One region of the Fundidesulfovibrio butyratiphilus genome, then DNA from elsewhere that is predicted to be linked to it. Evidence: riboswitches for the same ligand, from Rfam matches in the RefSeq annotation. Region 1 holds a riboswitch; each other region holds the start of a gene.
The links. A riboswitch is a leader RNA that binds a small molecule or an ion and turns the genes downstream of it on or off. The one in region 1 is predicted to bind cobalamin.
Positions count from the first base shown of each region.

Region 2: another riboswitch for cobalamin. It lies ahead of cobT (nicotinate-nucleotide--dimethylbenzimidazole phosphoribosyltransferase); the one in region 1 lies ahead of ACYQ01_RS07480 (FecCD family ABC transporter permease).
Region 3: another riboswitch for cobalamin. It lies ahead of metE (5-methyltetrahydropteroyltriglutamate--homocysteine S-methyltransferase); the one in region 1 lies ahead of ACYQ01_RS07480 (FecCD family ABC transporter permease).
Region 4: another riboswitch for cobalamin. It lies ahead of ACYQ01_RS16280 (TonB-dependent receptor plug domain-containing protein); the one in region 1 lies ahead of ACYQ01_RS07480 (FecCD family ABC transporter permease).

Region 1 covers NZ_BAAHXA010000001.1:1,583,238-1,587,485, reverse strand. Annotated here, with positions in the region: gene ACYQ01_RS07490 (ABC transporter substrate-binding protein) at 1-379, opposite strand, end outside; gene ACYQ01_RS07485 (ABC transporter ATP-binding protein) at 379-1,176, opposite strand; gene ACYQ01_RS07480 (FecCD family ABC transporter permease) at 1,169-2,203, opposite strand; cobalamin riboswitch at 2,552-2,737, opposite strand; gene ACYQ01_RS07475 (SGNH/GDSL hydrolase family protein) at 2,805-3,836, shown strand; gene ACYQ01_RS07470 (carbon-nitrogen hydrolase family protein) at 3,954-4,248, shown strand, end outside.
Region 2 covers NZ_BAAHXA010000003.1:506,811-511,058, forward strand. Annotated here, with positions in the region: gene ACYQ01_RS18390 (glycosyltransferase) at 1-425, opposite strand, end outside; gene ACYQ01_RS18395 (ATP-dependent 6-phosphofructokinase) at 496-1,833, shown strand; cobalamin riboswitch at 1,893-2,069, shown strand; gene cobT (nicotinate-nucleotide--dimethylbenzimidazole phosphoribosyltransferase) at 2,184-3,248, shown strand; gene ACYQ01_RS18405 (hypothetical protein) at 3,422-3,616, shown strand; gene ACYQ01_RS18410 (PAS domain S-box protein) at 3,618-4,248, shown strand, end outside.
Region 3 covers NZ_BAAHXA010000002.1:449,863-454,110, forward strand. Annotated here, with positions in the region: gene ACYQ01_RS13010 (hypothetical protein) at 1-349, opposite strand, end outside; gene metE (5-methyltetrahydropteroyltriglutamate--homocysteine S-methyltransferase) at 386-2,692, opposite strand; cobalamin riboswitch at 2,881-3,068, opposite strand; gene ACYQ01_RS13020 (SGNH/GDSL hydrolase family protein) at 3,169-4,248, opposite strand, start outside.
Region 4 covers NZ_BAAHXA010000003.1:16,533-20,780, reverse strand. Annotated here, with positions in the region: gene ACYQ01_RS16290 (ABC transporter substrate-binding protein) at 1-253, opposite strand, end outside; gene ACYQ01_RS16285 (adenosylcobinamide amidohydrolase) at 250-975, opposite strand; gene ACYQ01_RS16280 (TonB-dependent receptor plug domain-containing protein) at 965-2,962, opposite strand; cobalamin riboswitch at 3,079-3,272, opposite strand; gene ACYQ01_RS16275 (DUF2333 family protein) at 3,839-4,248, shown strand, end outside.

The sequences.
Region 1 (4,248 bases):
GGGGACCGCTGGGTTGCAGGCAGACTACGGCCACGCCCAGCCGGTCGAGCTGGCTGACCAGTCCGGGATGGGCGGCCAAATGCATGGGCCGGGCCAGCACCAGGTCGGGTTTGAGGGCGGCCAGGGCCTCGGCCGAATCCCTGGCCGAGACGAGCGTGACGCCGGGACGGACGGAACCGGGCTCGCAAACTCCCACCAGGGCGGAAGCGGCCCCCATGGCCGCGAGGTTTTCCTCGTGGGCGGCGTAGAGCGAAACCACGCGGGTGAAGGGTTTGTCAAAACGCAGAGTGCGCCCGTCGTCTCCGGTCACCTCGGCGCCAAGGGCCAGGGTCGGGAGAAAAAGCAGCGCCAATGCGGCAAATCGAAGCAAAACGCGCATTATGCCTCCAGATACGTCACCCGCACGGCCCCGCCGGGCAGGATGTCCACCAGGGAGTTCACGCCGAAGGCGGCGGCCACGTTCTCCCGGGTAAGGGTTTCGGGCGTGGGCCCGCAGGCCAGAACCCGGCCTTGGGACAGAATCAGCACGCTGTGGCAGAAGGCTCCGGCCAGGTTGAGATCGTGCAGCACCACGGCCACGCCGGCCCCTTCGGCGGTCCGCTGGCGCAAAAGGCGCATGGCCGCCAGGGCGTGGCGGATGTCGAGGCCCGAGGCCGGCTCGTCGAGCAGCATGACGCGCGTCTCCTGGGCCAGCACCCGGGCCAGGGCGGCGCGGCGTTTTTCTCCGCCGGAAAGGGTGGTCACGGACCGGTCCGCCAAGTGGGCCAGGTCTGTTTCGGACAGGGCCCGCCTGGCCGCGTCCAGGTCCGGGGCCCCGGGGGCGGCGAAGCGGCCCAGGTGGGGGTAGCGGCCCATGAGGGCGCAGTCGAGCACCGTGAAACCGAAGCGGTCCAGGGTTTCCTGGGGAAGAAAGCCCACTTGGCGGGCCAGGGCGCGTCGGGACAGGGTGAAGACGTCGATTCCGGCCAGCTCCACCCGCCCGGCGGCCGGACGTTCCAGCGCGGCCAGGCAGTGAAGCAGGGTGGATTTGCCCGCCCCGTTGGGCCCGACCACGCCCAGCACTTCGCCGGCTCGCAGCGCGATGTCGGCTCCGGCCAGGGCTTCGTGTCCACCGCGCACCACCCGCAGGCCGGTCCCGCGCAAAAGAACCGGGTCGGGCGTCCGCGCGCTACACACGGGCCGCTCCGCGCACGAAGAGCAGGCAGAAGTAGGGGCCGCCCAAGAGCGCCGTCAGCACGCCCACCGGCACCTCGTGGGGCAGGACCGTGCGCACGGCCGTATCCGCCGCCAGCAGGAGGACGGCTCCGGCCAGGGCGGACAGGGGCAGGAGACGGCGATGGGCCGGGCCGGCGGCCAGGCGCACCATGTGGGGCACCACCAGGCCCACGAAACCGATGATGCCCGAGACGGCCACGCAGGCCGCGACACAGGCCGAGGCGCAGACGAGGAGCCCCAGGCGCACCGCGGCCACGTTCACGCCCAGCCCCTTCGCGGTTTCGTCGCCCGCGCACAGGGCGTCCAGGTCGCGGGCGAAGGCCACGGCCCCGGCCAGTCCCATGCCCAGGCCGCCCAGGGCCAGCCAGGCCTCGGACCAGGTCTTGGCCACGAATCCGCCCATGAGCCAGAACACCAGGCCGGCCACGTTGTCGCCGGCCAGAAACTTCACGAATCCCAGTCCCGCCTGCAAGGTGGCGGACACGATGACTCCGGCCAGAACCAGGGTGACCGGATCGAGGCGTCCCCTGGCCGTGGCCAGGGTCAGCACCACGGCGAGCGCGGCCAGGGAGCCCGCCAGGGAACAGGCGGCCAGGGCCAGTTCGCCGTGGCCGCCCACGCCGGCCAGCAGGCCCAGGCAGGCCCCGAGCGCTCCCCCGGCCGAGACGCCCAGGGTGTAGGAATCGGCCAGGGGGTTTTGCAGAAGTCCCTGGAACAGTCCGCCGGAGAGGGCCAGGGCCGCGCCCACGGCTCCGGCGGCGACGATGCGGGGCAGTCGGATTTCGAGAACCAGGCGTTGGGCCACGTCGCCCACGCCGTCCAGGCAGGAGGAGCAGGCCAGGAGCTTGCCGGCCAGGATGCGCCCCACCAGCCCGGCGGGCAGGGGGGCCGGTCCGTTGGAAGCGGCCCAGGCCACCAGCAGGGCCAAGGCGGCGATCAGGGCCAGGGCCGTTGCGCCGGCGCGTGAGCGCCCCGGAAGGGGGGTCAAGGACGGGCTCCGGGGAGGGGAGAGGCGACGCGGACCGCGAAACGGGCGAAACGCGCACGCGCGCCCAGGCGACGAGCGCTGGTCGCGGGCTCGGCCTGACGAAACGCGTTGCCGCATGCGCGGCGGGGCGGCAAGGACGAAAGGCGTCGAATGCGGGACGCGCGGGACAAAATCACGGTGTTTCCTCCTCGGGAACCGGGCTCGGGCGTCCGCCAGGGAATCCGGGCCAGGCGGCCGGGCGCTTCCGCATTCGGCTCCGTGACGCGCGGCATGCGACTTCGGAAACCGATCGTGGAAGTCGGCCATGCTCCCGGCCGGGCGGACGTGTTCGCCCGGTCCGGGAGCATGGCCGCGCCCGGCGTTCCGGCAGGTCTTCTGGCTTCCGGATCATTCTACTCCCCGCGCCTTCCCGCCCGTGGGCAGTGGCGTCTGGCGGGTTTCGTCCCCGGTCACAGCGGCGGGACCGCTCCGGTTTCGCACCGGATTCCCTCGCAAGCGCCCCATATTCAGGGGGCCGGAACGCCAGTTTCCTAGGACAAAGCCCGACCCCTGTCAAAGAGGGTCTTGCAAAACGCCCCGTCAAACTGCTACCGGCCCCAGCATGAAGCGTGCAATTCTCTACATTCTCTGCCTGCTTGCTTTTATTGAAGTGTCGTCGCGCATTTTTTGGCGCATGCTCGATCGCACCTGGGGCTTTGTGGTGCCGCAACAGATCGGGTGCTTTGATCCGGACTTGGGATGGTCGCTCAAGCCCGGGGCCACGGCCTGGTCCAAGACCACCGGGGTGGACGTGGAATACGCCATCAACGACCAGGGCTATCGCGGACCGGTGGTGACGCCCGAAAAGCCCGAAGGCACGTTCCGCATCGTGGTGGTGGGCGACTCCCACGCGTTCGGTTTCGGACTGCGCGAACGGTTCACCTTGCCCGTGTTGCTTCAGGGGTACTTCAAGAACGTCGAGGTGGTGAACCTGGCCGTGAGCGGCTACGGCATCGACCAGATGCTCTTGCGGGTGCGCCGCGACGGCTACAAGCTCCACCCGGATCTGGTGATCTGCTACGTGCCGCACTTTGCCGACTTTCGGCACATGACCGACAGCATTTGGCGCCTGGGCAAGCCGCGTTTCGTGGAGGAAAACGGCAAGCTGGAGCTCAAGAATTCTCCCGTGACCAACAATTCTCCCCTGTTCATGGCTCTTGTGGCGGCGGACCGGTTTGCCGCGACCTGGTGTCGTACCTACGAGATCCTGCGCAACACCGTGTATTGGATGGCCATCCCCAAGGCCAAGCCCGGCGAGGTCGGACCTCCGCTCGATCCCAAGTTCTGGGCCGACACCGTGGGGCTGGGACTGGACATCGCCCGCCTTTTCGACCGCGAAAGCCAGGAACACGGGGCCAAGTTCATCCTGTTCACCCGGGTGGGCCAGATGTTCGTGGACGCCTTTAAACAGGGCGGTCCCCCGTGCCTCTACGTGGGCACGCCCCTGGTCAACGACGAAATGGTTCTGGCCCACGACCCCTTTCGCCATCCCAACGAGGCGGCCAGCGGGGTTCTCGCCTGGGAGCTGACCAAGTTTCTCAAGGAAAAGGATTTCGTGCCCAAGCAGTACTGGGGCGTGCCCATGGTGCAATAACGCCGACCCGGGCAAAGGGGGTTGGACAACCGCCTTTCGTCCGGGTATCCAGAGAAAGAGACCGACCAGAAGGTCCATCCCGGTCCGCACGGCGGACCAATTCAGGAGGTTCGTCCCGTGGCGTCCTTGCTCGAGACGTTACAATCCATAGACTTCTGCAAACTGGCCCGCTTGTACGAACTCTTCGCCACCATCTACCACGTGGCGTTGGACTACGAAGAGGAACTCATCAGTGTGCTCGAAGTCGACCAGGACGTGCGCATAGCCCGCGACGTGGCCACCTTGCCCCTGGAGGAGGAAGACTCCCCGGCCTGCATGTGGACGCTCAACGAGTATATCCGTCGCAATATCCATTCCGAGCGGACGGCCAAACTCTTCGTGGCCGCGCTTCTGCCCCGGCTCGACGCCCAAC
Region 2 (4,248 bases), on a different contig from region 1:
CGAAGCACCGGCGGCCGGCGGCCCAGGCTGTGCTCCACGAACCAGGCCACCGGATCGGAAACGGCCAGAAACTCCACGGGCAAATCCCGCCAGCGCGCTCCCGGGGGCAGCCCGGAAAACAGGTAGGCCCAATTCTGCACGTACACCAGGCACTCGGCCCCCGCCCGCAATCCCGGGACCAGGGCGTTCGTCCACCCTTCCGGAACAATCCACAGGTCTTGGGCGGTAAGGTCCAGACGGACGAAATCCACTGTGGGGGCCAATTCTCCCTGGGGAGTCCACACCGCGGGTTCGCGCAAGACGGCGAAGGCCGGCAGGCCGGCCCGGTGCAGCAGGCGGGCCATGTCCCAAAGAACGGCCACGCCGCCCGTGGGCTTGCGCACCGGAGGAATAAAGAGAAATGTCCTGCGTGTCGTCGCGGGCATCTTGTCACGCCGCTCGCCTGAGGCTAGGTAGGGGTTGAACCGAAAACATCCCCCCCTTTCGGAGGCTTCCATGCACGAAAACGAACTTCCCGACCAGGGGCTTGCGCACCTTAGCCCCGAACAGACCCGGGTGCCAAGTCTGGGCGAGCCGAAAATCCCCAACCCCCGCCGGGGGTCGATGTTCGTGACCGAAGAGCAGCGGGTGCTCATCAATATCGTGAGCGGCTCTCTCAACGGCCACGCGGCCCAGGCCCAGGTGAGCCTGGAACAAGCCGGACCACGCGAGCGCATCTATTTCGATCCGCCCAAGACCAAGTGCGCCGTGGTCACCTGCGGGGGACTCTGCCCGGGCATAAACGACGTGATTCGCTCCATCGTCATGGAGGCCCATCACGGCTACGGCGTTTCCAAGATCCTGGGCATCCGCTACGGCCTGGCCGGTTTCCTGCCCAAAACCAACCCCAACGTGGTGGAGCTGACCCCGGAATTCGTCTCCCCCATCCATGAGTTCGGCGGCTCGGTCATCGGCTCCTCCCGGGGTCCCCAGCCCGTTGAGGACGTGGTGGATTCCCTCGAACGGCTCAACGTCGGCATGCTCTTCGTGGTGGGCGGCGTGGGCAGCATGCGCGCCGCGCAGGCCATCTTCGCGCTCATCAGCGAACGGGACCTGAAGATCTCCGTGGTCTGCATTCCCAAGACCATCGACAACGACATCCATTTCGTGTCGCGCACCTTCGGCTTCGGCACCGCCGTGGAAAAGGCCATCGAGGCCATCCGCTGCGCCCACGTGGAATCCCTGGGCGCGCCCTACGGCATCGGTCTGGTCAAGGTCATGGGCCGCGAGTCGGGTTTCATCGCGGCCGAGGCGACCCTGGGCATCAAGGAGGTCAACTTCGTCCTGGTGCCGGAGCAGCATTTCGACCTGCAGGGTCCAGGAGGATTTCTCGCCGCCCTGCACGAACGTCTCCACCGCCGGGGCCACGCCGTGGTCGTGGTGGCCGAAGGAGCCGGCCAGGAATACCTGCCCGAATCCCTGCGCACCGACGCCTCGGGAAACCGCTGGCTGGGCGACATTTGCGGGCTGCTCACGACCGAAATCAAGAGCTACTTCAAGGACAAGCTTCCCATCACCCTGAAGTTCATCGATCCCAGCTACATCATCCGCTCGGTGCCGGCCAGCGCGGCCGACCGGGTGAACTGCAACCGGTTGGGCTCCATGGCCGTGCACGCGGGCATGGCCGGCAAGTCCGGCATGATGGTGAGCCTGGTGCATGAAATGCCCGTCCACGTGCCGTTGCCCCTGGTGACCCACTCGCGCAAGCGCATGGCCGTGGACACCTCCTTCTGGCAGCAGGTGCAGGACGCCACGGGACAAGGCCCCCTGGTCAACCCGGCCCCGAAGAGCTGAGGAACCGTTGAAGCGTGCCTCCCGCCGGCGCCTTGACAGGACCAACGCCCGGGACTAGCGTGCCGACCATCGCGACCGTTGCGGGCTGAAGCCCGCCTTGCGGAACACGGTGTGAAACCGTGGCGGTCCCGCCGCTGTGACCGGAGACGATACCCGACACGCCACTGCCCCAGGGCGGGAAGGCCGGGTGGAGGACGACCCGGGAGCCAGAAGACGGACGGACGCGACCACTGACGGATAGAACCTATGGCAACGGCTATCCCTTGGCCCCTTTCGGGGCCAAGGGATTTTTTGTTTTTGCGGCCTTGGGTTCGAACGAAACCCAACCTCCAACCCTGCAAGGAGCCCGCATGCCCAACGACTTTATTTCCCGCCTGGCGCGCATCCGCCCGGTGGACGCCTCCCTGATCCCGGCCGGCCAGGCCCATCTCGACGACCTCACCAAGCCCAAGGGCAGCCTGGGCCGCCTGGAAGAGCTGGCCCTGCGCCTCTATTTGATCGCCAACGGCGGCAAGCCGGCGCCCGATCCGGCTATTTTTTTCGTCTGCGCCGGGGATCACGGCGTGGCTGACGAGGGCGTGAGCGTCTTTCCCCAGGCGGTCACCCGGCAGATGGTGATGAACTTCCTCAACGGCGGCGCGGGAATCAACGTGCTGGCGCGCCAGGCCGGCGCCGACCTCAAGGTGGTGGACGCCGGATGCGCGGGGGGCGACTTTCCCGAGCACCCCATGCTGGTGCGGGCCAAAGTGGGCCCGGGCACGGCGAACATGGCCAAGGGACCGGCCATGACCCGCGAACAGTGTCTGGAAGCCCTGAACGCGGGGTTCGACCTGGCCGATCGGGCCAAGGCCGAGGGTTTCGCCACCGTGGGCACGGGCGACATGGGCATCGCCAACACCACGCCCTCCACGGCTCTGTACTGCGCCTACCTGGGGTTGGACCCGGCCGAGGCCACCGGCCCCGGCACCGGACTGGACGCCTCGGGGGTGGACCGCAAGGTCCGAGTCATCCGTCAATCCCTCGAAGTCAACGCCGCAGCCGTGGCCTCCGGCGACGCCCTGGAAATCCTGTCCGCCCTGGGCGGCTACGAAATCGCCTGTCTGGCCGGGCTGATTCTGGGCGGAGCGGCCAACCGCCAGGCGGTCCTGGTGGACGGCTTCATCTCCGGCGCGGCCCTGGTGGCGGCCTGGAAATTCAATCCGGCGGTCATGGACTACGTGTTCTTCAGCCACGCCTCGGCGGAACCCGGGCACAAGGCCGCCATGGACCGAGTGTCCGCTTCCCCCCTGCTCCACCTGGGCCTGCGCCTGGGGGAAGGCACGGGCGGAGCGCTGGCGCTTCTGCTGCTCCGGGCCGGAGCGGCCGTGTTCAACGAAATGGCCACGTTTTCCAGCGCCGGCGTAAGCCAGGGGTAGTCCGCAAGGCCGCCAAGCGCGCAACTCCCGGCCGAACCTGACGCAATTTGTCCGACACTATGCGGATATCGTTCGTCAAAATCGACGCGTGACAAGAAGTGGCAAAGATCCTATAAGGGGTGAGGCGGATTATCCGTCGAAACCGTCTCACCCCCAGCCGGAGCTTTCCACACGTGAACGACGGTCTGGTCCATTTCGCAACCTACGACGGCTTGGTTCATTCTCCCGACGCCGTTCTGGCTCATCCCTCCGGGGAGTTTCAAGCCAGTCCGCCGGGACAGGTGACCGTACCCACACCGCCGTCCGACGAGGTTGTCCATGTCATCAACGAAGGCGTGATCGGGCACGTCATCAACGAGTTGGTCTGATTTGACCACGCCATCCCCGCATACTTCCTCGGGCAGACGCGGCGCCCGCTCCTTTCAGGACACCGCCATCAGCATTCAGTCCACCCTGCGAATGGCCTTCATGATCGTCACCGTGCTCATGGCGGTGGCCATGTGCCTGAGTTCGCTCATCATGGCCCATCAGAGCGCGATCAAACAGGCCAAGTCCCACCTGGGGTCCGTGGCGGCCATCAAGGGCAGCGCCCTGCTGGCCTGGAACGGGCAATTGCAGGCCGACATGGGCGCGGTGCTGCCCTCCGTGACCACCCTCCCCCTGGCCACGGCACTCCTCGCCCCCGGCCCCAACGCCGCCCCGAACGAACAACGCCAGGAGGCCTTCGCCTCCCTGCTGGCCCATGCGGCCAAGGGCTCGGCCTATTTCACGGAATTTCTCCTGGTCGGTCCCAAGGGGCTGGTCGAGGCCTCCTCCCGGCCCGGAGACAAGGACCGAACCGCCCCGATACCCGCCAGCCTGCTCACCGGACAGAGCTCCCTGTCCACCGTGATCCTGCCTCCTTCCCCGGGAGTCGATACGCCCGAAGCCCTGGTCGTGCGCCCCATTCTCGACGCCTCCGGTCGTCAGATCGGCCTGTTGGCCGGAAAAGCCCCGGCCG
Region 3 (4,248 bases), on a different contig from region 1:
CGCTTTTCTCCGGCGTCAGGTCGACGAAAAGCAGAACCTGGTCCACGCCTTCAGCCTGTCCGCTGGCCGCACGGGCCAGGGCGATGGTGTCCAGAAGGGCCTGCCGGGCCGGGATTTCCCCGGGGCCCGGCAGGACCAGCCGCCAGGCCACGACCCCGAGAAAGGATCCGGCTGCGGACCAGGCAAGGGCGGCCCTGGCCAGGGCTCTGCACAAGCCCAGGACCTGGGCGTCGCGGCCATGGGCGTAAAGCTCCACGACCACGCCAAGATACTGGCGCAGGTTCGTGTCGAGCGGGGGGCTTTCCAGAAAGGCCGTCATTTCACTTTTGCGTGCAGAGTAGTCGCCCATGGTTCCCTGTCTTGGCCAGGACCGCCGCGCGGTCTGTTACGCTTCCAGAACGTCGGCGATCGCGCACGCCTCCAGCTCGGCGCGCACCGTTCGGGCCGCTTCCACCATGTTGGCCAGGGCGGCCAGGGCCTCGGGCCAGTCCCGGGTCTTGAGGCCGCAGTCGGGGTTGACCCAGAGCCTTTCGGCCGGGATCACTTTTGAGGCCAGGCGCAGAAGCTCGGCCATCTCGCGGGCCGAGGGCACGCGGGGACTGTGGATGTCGTAGACGCCGGGGCCGATCTCGTTGGGGTAGCGAAAGACGCGAAAGGCTTCCAACAGTTCCATGCGGCTGCGGCTGGCCTCGATGCTGATGACGTCGGCGTCCAGGGCCGCGATGGCGTCCACGATCTCGTTGAATTCGCTGTAGCACATGTGGGTGTGCAACTGGGTGGCGTCGCCCACGCCGCTCGAGGCCAAGCGGAAGCAGTCCACGTAGGCCGAAAGGGCCTGGTCCCAGTCCCTGCGGCGCAGGGGCAGTCCCTCGCGCAGGGCCGGTTCGTCCACCTGTATCACGGTCGCGCCGGCGGCCTCCAGGTCCAGCACCTCGTCGCGGATGGCCAGGGCGATCTGGCGGCAGGTCTCGGTCTGGGGCTGGTCGTCGCGCACGAAGCTCCAGCGCAGTATGGTCACGGGGCCGGTGAGCATGCCCTTGACCGGCTTGTCGGTGAGCGACTGGGCGAAGCTGGTCCACTTTACGGTCATGGGCGCGGGACGGCTCACGTCGCCGTGGAGCACGGGCGGCTTGACGCAACGCGCGCCGTAGCTCTGCACCCAGCCGTGTCTGGTGAAACAGAACCCCTTGAGGCGCTCGCCGAAGTATTCCACCATGTCGTTGCGTTCGGGTTCGCCATGCACCAGCACGTCGAGGCCGAGCGTTTCCTGCTTGGCCACCACGTCGCGAATCTCCTCGGCGAGAAAGGCATCGTACTGGCTGTTCGAGACAGTCCCCTGGCGCTGCTTGCTGCGCATGGAACGTATCGCGGCCGTCTGGGGAAACGACCCGATGGTGGTGGTGGGCAGAAGGGGCAGCCGCAGGCGCTCGCGTTGGATCGCGGCCCGCTTGGCGTAGGGGGTCGCGCGCCGGCCCATGTCCGGCGTGAGCGTCCGGACCCTGGTCCGCACGGCCGGGTCATTGGCCAGCGGGCTTGCCCGCCTGGCCCGCCAGGCCCGGCGGTTGTCTTCGAGCCAGCCGTTGTCGCCCGCACCCTGGGCCAGGTTGGCCAGACAGCGCACTTCCCGGCATTTCTGCACGGCGAATGCCATCCAGTCCCGCACCTCGGGGGCCAGGTTGTCCTCACCCTCAAGATCGAAGGGTACATGCAGAAGCGAGCAGGAGGAAGCCACCAGCACACGCGCGTCCCCAAGGATATCCATGGCCCGGCCGATGACGGCCAGGGCCTGGTCGGCTTCCACCCGCCAGACGTTGCGTCCGTCCACCACGCCAAGCGACAGCGAGGTCTCCGGGGGCAGATGCGGCAACAGCGCCTCCAATTGGCCCGGAGCGCGGACCAGATCGAGGTGCAGACCGTTCAGGGGCAGGTCTTCGTAAAAGGCGGCGTTGTGGTCCACGGCCCCGAAATAGGTGGCCAGCAAAAGCTTCGGACGTTTGGTGCGGAGCAGAAGCTCCTCGTAGGTCCGGCGGAAGCGTTCCGCCAGGTCCTGGCGCAAATCGGTGGCCAGCACGGGTTCGTCGAGCTGTATCCATTCGCAGACCCGGCTCAGGTCCTCCAGCACGTCGCCGTAGGCCTCGGCCGCGCGATGGAGCAGGTCCAGGGGATCGACGCCCGGCCGGTCGCCCTTGGCCAGGGCCAGAAAGGTGAGCGGTCCGGGCAGTACGACCTTGACCCGGTGTCCGGCCGCCCTGGCCTCGCGGGCCTGGGTCGCCAGGGCCGAGGCGTCAGGGGCGAAGGCCTGGTCCGGGGCCAGCTCCGGCACGATGTAGTGGTAGTTGGTGTCGAACCACTTGGTCATCTCCATGGCCGGCTGGTCGCCGTATTCGGGACCCGCGCCCCGGGCCATGCGGTAATAAGCGTCCAGGTCGCCGGGAGCGGCGCGGCCGAAACGCGCGGGCGCGGCCCCGAGCAGCAGGGCCGTGTCGAGCATGTGGTCGTAGAGGGAAAAGTCGCCCACAGCCACCAGATCGAGCCCGGCGCGGCGCTGTTCTTCCCAGTGGGCCAGGCGCAGGGCGCGGGCCTGGTCTTCGAGGGCCTGGCGGCCGACTCGGCCGGCGAAAAAGCCCTCCATGGCGGTTTTGAGCTCACGTCGCCGTCCCATGCGGGGAAAACCCAGAACGTGCGTCAACATGATCGTCTCCTTGGTCTTTGGTCGCGAGACCGTGACGGATACCCGCACGGGCCACGGACAAGACCCGGCCCCGGGAAGAGTCCCGGCATGAAAAAACCCGCTTTCCCTAGGGAAAGCGGGCCGACGATCACGCACACGCGCGGCACGGGCCGCACGACGGATCGCCCAGGCCCAGGTCGCGAGGCCCAGTGCGGACGACCTTCGAGGCGTCTTCTGGCTTCCGGCGTCAGGCTACGAGCCTGTGATGTCGGCGGCGTCCTTCCCAGGGACTTGCCCCAGTGGTCGCCGCCTGTTCGACCGGTTACAGCAGCGCGTCTGCGACGGACTTGCACCGTCTTCCGTTTCTCGAAGGATTTCCTCAACTGCGAGTTCTCTGTACGGCCTCTGGCAAAAGGCTGTCAACGGACCCGTGCAGGGAAGTGCGTTTGGGGGGAGTGTTGCGCAACCGCAGGTGTCGTGCGAATGGCGTTGTGCCCTCAGAGGCCGGGAAAGGTCTCGTCGTGGCCGAAAATCAGGTCTCCCCCGACGAGCCAGACTTGGGCCTTGCCTGACAGGCGCACGGTCACTTCCGCGCCCGGGGCCAGGGCCGGCAGATACAGGCCGAACCGGTCGGAAAGGCCGGTCCACTGGCCGCTTTGCATGCCGCGCAGGGAAAACACGTCCTTGCCGTTCACCAGCACTTCCACCCGGTCCGAGGGGCCCGACACCCTGGGGAAGAAGAAGGCCGTATGGAGCGTGTAGCGCATGGGGGCGCTGGAGACGGCCGCGGTTGCCGTGAAGAAGGCCAGGCCCGGCTGATCGGTGCGCGCCGGGCGCAGGAACTGACGACCGGAATCGTCCGGAGACTTGACGCCAAGGTTCTCGGTGCGGACCAGCTTCAAGGGGCACGGCGTCTCTCCCGATCGCGGCCAGCCGTTGGTGAAGTGGATGCGGGGGGCCTGGAGCTTGACGGCATTGGCCAGGGCGACCGCCGGATCGGACACCGGGCAGCCGGACGTGAAGCGACGGAAGGAGGGAACTTGCGCCAGCCCCTTGAATACCTCGCGGGCAAGGAGCAGGTTGCCGAGTTTCGTGAAATGGATGTCGTCGAAATAGAGTTCGCCGGCCCGGTCCGGTGTCTTGGCCAGCCAGGCATCGAAGACCGGCTGGGGATTGATGTGCGTTGCGCCCGTCTCCCCGGCCACTGCGGCGTTGGCCTTGGGGAACCAGAGCTTGCCGAAGAGGTAGAGGGGAGTCGAGGCCTGCCGCAGCACTTCGGCGGCTTCAGGACCAGGATGAGGGGTGGCCAACCAGGGGTAGTTTATGATGCCGAAATCGGTTTGGTGCTCCCGACATTCCCGGGCCATGGTCGTGACGTTGTCCTGGTAGCCGAAAGCCTTGATCTTGGCGGCCATGTCCGTCGGGGAAATTTTCGGCTGGGCGAGCTTGACGCCAAGGTACTTGAGCAGGACGTACAGATTGAGGTGCTTGCCGAGAAAGGCGTCGCCGCGCGCCAGGAGACTCGGTTCGCCGCGGGCGTTGGTGAGCCCCAGGAGCCGTTGTTTCTCTTGGATGAA
Region 4 (4,248 bases), on a different contig from region 1:
GAAGGGGAAAACCGGGGGCGGCGGCGACCGTTTGGGCCGGCTTGGCCCGGACATGGGGCGGCGCTTGGGCGTCCGCGGGTTGCCAGGGCGAAGCGGCGAACGCGCGTCCGGCTTCTCCTGGACCGGCCAGGAGCAGGAACAGGAACAGGGTGTGGGCCGTCACGAGCAGCCGAACGGCCGAGGGGACCGGTGACCGGAACACCGGCGGAGACGTGGACACGCGAGGGCGCGCGGGCAAATAACCGGCGGTCACGTCCGTCTCCGAATGGCGATGCGCAGGGCGTGCATGGCCGTGCGGGCCAGAATTTCGCCCAGGGGAACGTGCTTGCCGCAGAACCGGTGGACGGAGCCCGGTCCACTGGCCACCACGGTGCAGTCCGTACCTGTTCCTGTGGCGGGCCGCCCCGTCAGGGTGCTGGTGATGTTTTGCTCGCCGAGAATTGCGGCCTTGGCCTCGGTGAGGATCATGAGGGCTTCGGCCAGGGCCGCGTCGGTCAAGTGGGCGTCGGTGACGGCCAGGATGTTTATCGTCCCGGCGGGCGGGGTGGTTCCGTCCGGCCGCCAGTCCGCCGGATCACCGGCCCGCCTGGCATTGGCCAGCCCGGCGGTCACGGCCACGCTGACCCGCGTTTCGCCCGCGCACAGGCTCGCCGTGCCGAGGGTCCCCAATTCGGCAGCGGTCATGAGTCCGACGCTGGGTCCGCTCCAGCCCTGGGCCTTGGCGTAGTCGGCCAGGGTGCGTTGCGGCGGGGCGAAGCCCCGGGTGCGCCCGGCCAGGTTGGCTCCCACCTTGAGGATGAAGAGCCGCGTGGCCCGGGACAACCCGCCGCACAGGGGGGCGTTGCCGCACGTGCGCCAGAGCCCGGGCAGGGTGAGGCACACGTGACCGGGGCCGCGTTCCAGAACAAGCCCGCCGGGCCCGGCGGTCACCAGGGGAGGCCCCGCCGCCAAGGCGGGGCTTTGTCTAGAACGCATAGCGCAGTCCGACGCTGAAGGTTCTGCCCGGCATGGGATAGCCGCGAACGTAGCTGTAGCGTTCGTCGGCGATGTTGTTCACGGAGATCGAGGCTTCCAGCTTTTCTACGGGGCGGTACGAGAGCTTGGCGTTGAAGACGAAGAAGGGGTCCTTGTCCACCACGTTGCCGTAGGCCGGGGAATAGGGGTTGAAGTCCTGCACCTTTTGATCGCCCTGCCACTGGGCGGAGAGGTCAAGGCGCAGGGTTTCGTTCCAGCCGATTTGCAGGCCGGGGGTCAGGGTGTAGCGCGAAAGCCCGAGCACCGTGTCCGTGCCGCGCGCGTTGACCAGGGTGTCGTCGAGCTCGGCGCGTTCGAAGAACCAGATCCAGTTGAGCGACGGCGTAAGGCTGAAACGATTGGTTCCGGCGTCGAACGTGTGGGTGTAGCGCACGAAGCCTTCCAGGCCGGAGAGCCGCCAACCCGAGGAGTTCACCCATGTCTGGGACGCGGTTGCGGGCAGGGTGGCCGTGGTGATGGCGTCGTTGTAGGCGGTGTTGAAGTAGGTCCCCGAGAATTCCAGTCCGTTCCAGGTCACGTCCGCGCCGGCCTCGCCGGTGACGCTGGTTTCGGGCTTGAGGCCCGAATTGCCCAAATACCACGTGCCCCACTGCTGAAAGCGTCCGCTGAACTTGTAGGCGTCGGGCGGGGTGAAGGCCGAGCCGGCCGTGGCGCGCAGGGTCAACCAGTCAGTGGCGTTCCAGTTCGCGCCGAATCGCCAGCTCAGGTGATCCATGGTCTTGTCCCGCGAAACCACGTCGCAGAGCACGGTGTTGCCGTTTATGCGCAGCTGGTAGTTGTCGTATCGCAGTCCGCCAAGCAGCGTGATGTCGCCCAGAGTGAGCTTTTCCTCCCCATAGGCGGCCCAGTTCGCGTAGCGGGAATCCGGTGCATAGACCCCGTCCCCGTCGCGTTTTTCCTCGGTGTTCTGGTATCGCGCGCCCAGGGTGAAACGGCCGAACGAAAAGGTGGGCACGGTGACGCGTCCGTCCAGGCCGATCTGATCGGTATTGAACTTCGAGCTGTCGTAATAGGGCGTGTCGGTGTTGTCGTACTCGTGCCGGTTGGCCCAGAAAGCCAGCCGCCAGTCCACGTCGACGGCGCTGGAGCCGCCGGTGTAGGTGGCGGCGAAATTCTTGAGCACGTCGTCCACCTTGGCGCTGGGGGTGCGCGAATAGACCGGGCCGGGATCCCCCACGTCGTAGGCGTTGAAGAAGTTGGCCATCAGGTGGAGGGCGTGTCCTTCGACGGGACGAATGGTCACCGTGCCCGAGGCCGCGCCGTCGTGGTAGGCGGTGTTGGGGTAGCGCCATCCGCCGCTGGCGTCGTAGGCGTCGACGCTGGTGACGCGTCCGGCCAGGCTGGCTCCCAGCGAGCCGTTTTCCAATCCGCCCTGGATGTCGGCCCGGGGCTCGACGCGGTTGAAGCTACCGTAGCGGACTTCCGCCGCGCCCGAGGGTTTGCCCTTGCCGCGCCGGGTGATCACGTTGATGACCCCGCCCATGGCCGAAGCGCCGTAGAGCACCGAACCCGGTCCGCGCATGACCTCCACCCGCTCCACGTTGCCCAGGGGGATGAGCGCCAGGTTGCCCGTGGCCACGGGGTTGCCGTCCACCAGAACCAGGGTTTTGGCGTCCATGTTGGCCCCGGGCGAGGCGTAGGTGTCGAAGCCGCGCAGCTTGGCGCTGGAATAGGCCCCGGGGTACTTGGTCACCGAGGCCGGAACCTTGAGGGCGACGAGATCGTCCAGTGTGGAAGCCCCGAGTTCGTCGATGGCTTTTCGATCGATGACCTGGACGTGGACCGGGGTCTGGGTGCTGGCCGAGGGCTCGGCCGTGGCCGTGACCACCATTTCCGGCAGTTCGCGTGGTTGTCCGCCACGATCTTCGGCCAGGGCCGCGCTGGCCGAAAAAAGAAGCAGAGAAAGGACTAACGCCGCACAACGCATAAAAAAACCTCCTTCTTCATCGGGTTGAAGAGGAGGCTTCGAGGAGGGAACGGACGAAAAGCCCCATCCGTCTTCGGAAAGGGGACGCGTCCGCGTTTCGGCTTGGCCTCGAAGCCTACGACACGCTGTCGCAGGCTGGTTTCCCGGCTTAAGGATCGTTCTACTCGCCGCACCTTCCCATCCGCGCCCTGGCGGACAGTGGCGTCACGCGGCTTTCGTCCCCTCTTACGGTTGCGGGCCAGCGCCGGACTTTCACCGGACTTCCCATTTCGCCTCATGGATATTGAGGACCTGCGACGTTGGCAGTGGCCCTACAACCGGGAGTGCGCCCTGTCAAGGCGAGGCCCGAAGGGGCGCGCGACCCGTATTGCGGGCTGCGGTCCTGTTCGGGGAGCGGCGCGCCGCTCCTGTTTTTCAGACGCACATCGGGAATGCGCGGACCCGGTGGCGCAGGATCTTCGCGCGGTCACGGTTTTGTTGTTATTTCGTTCGCCGGCCCTTCGTGGGGCTTTGGTGGGGCGGAGGGAGGCCCGGAGTCTGACAAATAGGCGGGAAAAGTCTCTCCTTTCGGTTGGGTTCGGCTTCCAGGCGAGGTCGCGGGGCGAAGTGCCAAGAAAAACGATAGTATGACACGCCTTGACCTGATTCAAGGAACGAGTTAAAAAATTCACAAGAAGATGGAGTCGTTCAAAATTGGTGTTGGCAGCCGCTGACTCCTGCCGCTGACAAAACGGTAGGAGTTTTTTCAATTTCAATCTGACTGATCATTTTTGTCTTGGGGGAGGTCGTATGTCACCCATTTTTCGTGTCCAGGGCGTATTGTCTGCTGTTACTTCGGCAATAAAGCAATGCAAGAGAGTCCGCTTTGGAAAACCAGTGAAGATCCTGCTGGTCGTCCTGTTGCTCGTCTGCCTTTATTATGGTGTTGGGCAAATTTCAGGACGTGTCAATTCGGAATATCTTCCCGAGCATGAACTTGCTTCCGGGAAAAGTCACATCATACAAACGATGAGTGACATGATCGAGCGCGAACTCGATACCGGATGGGCTCCCAGCGCACTGGTGTCTCCAATCAGAATGCGCCTGGACGTGAAGGCTTTTCAAAGGGGCGAGCATTTTGTTCTTCGGAGAATGAGCCAGCACATACCTCATCTGTTCAGAATCGGAGCTGAAAGCCCCGCGGGAGCGGAGTTGCTCGACGCAGCCGACGATTTCAATAGAAGCCCTGATTCGTGGTCTCTTTTCAGTGAAGATGACAGCAGGGACCGTTTTGCCCAGGGATTGAA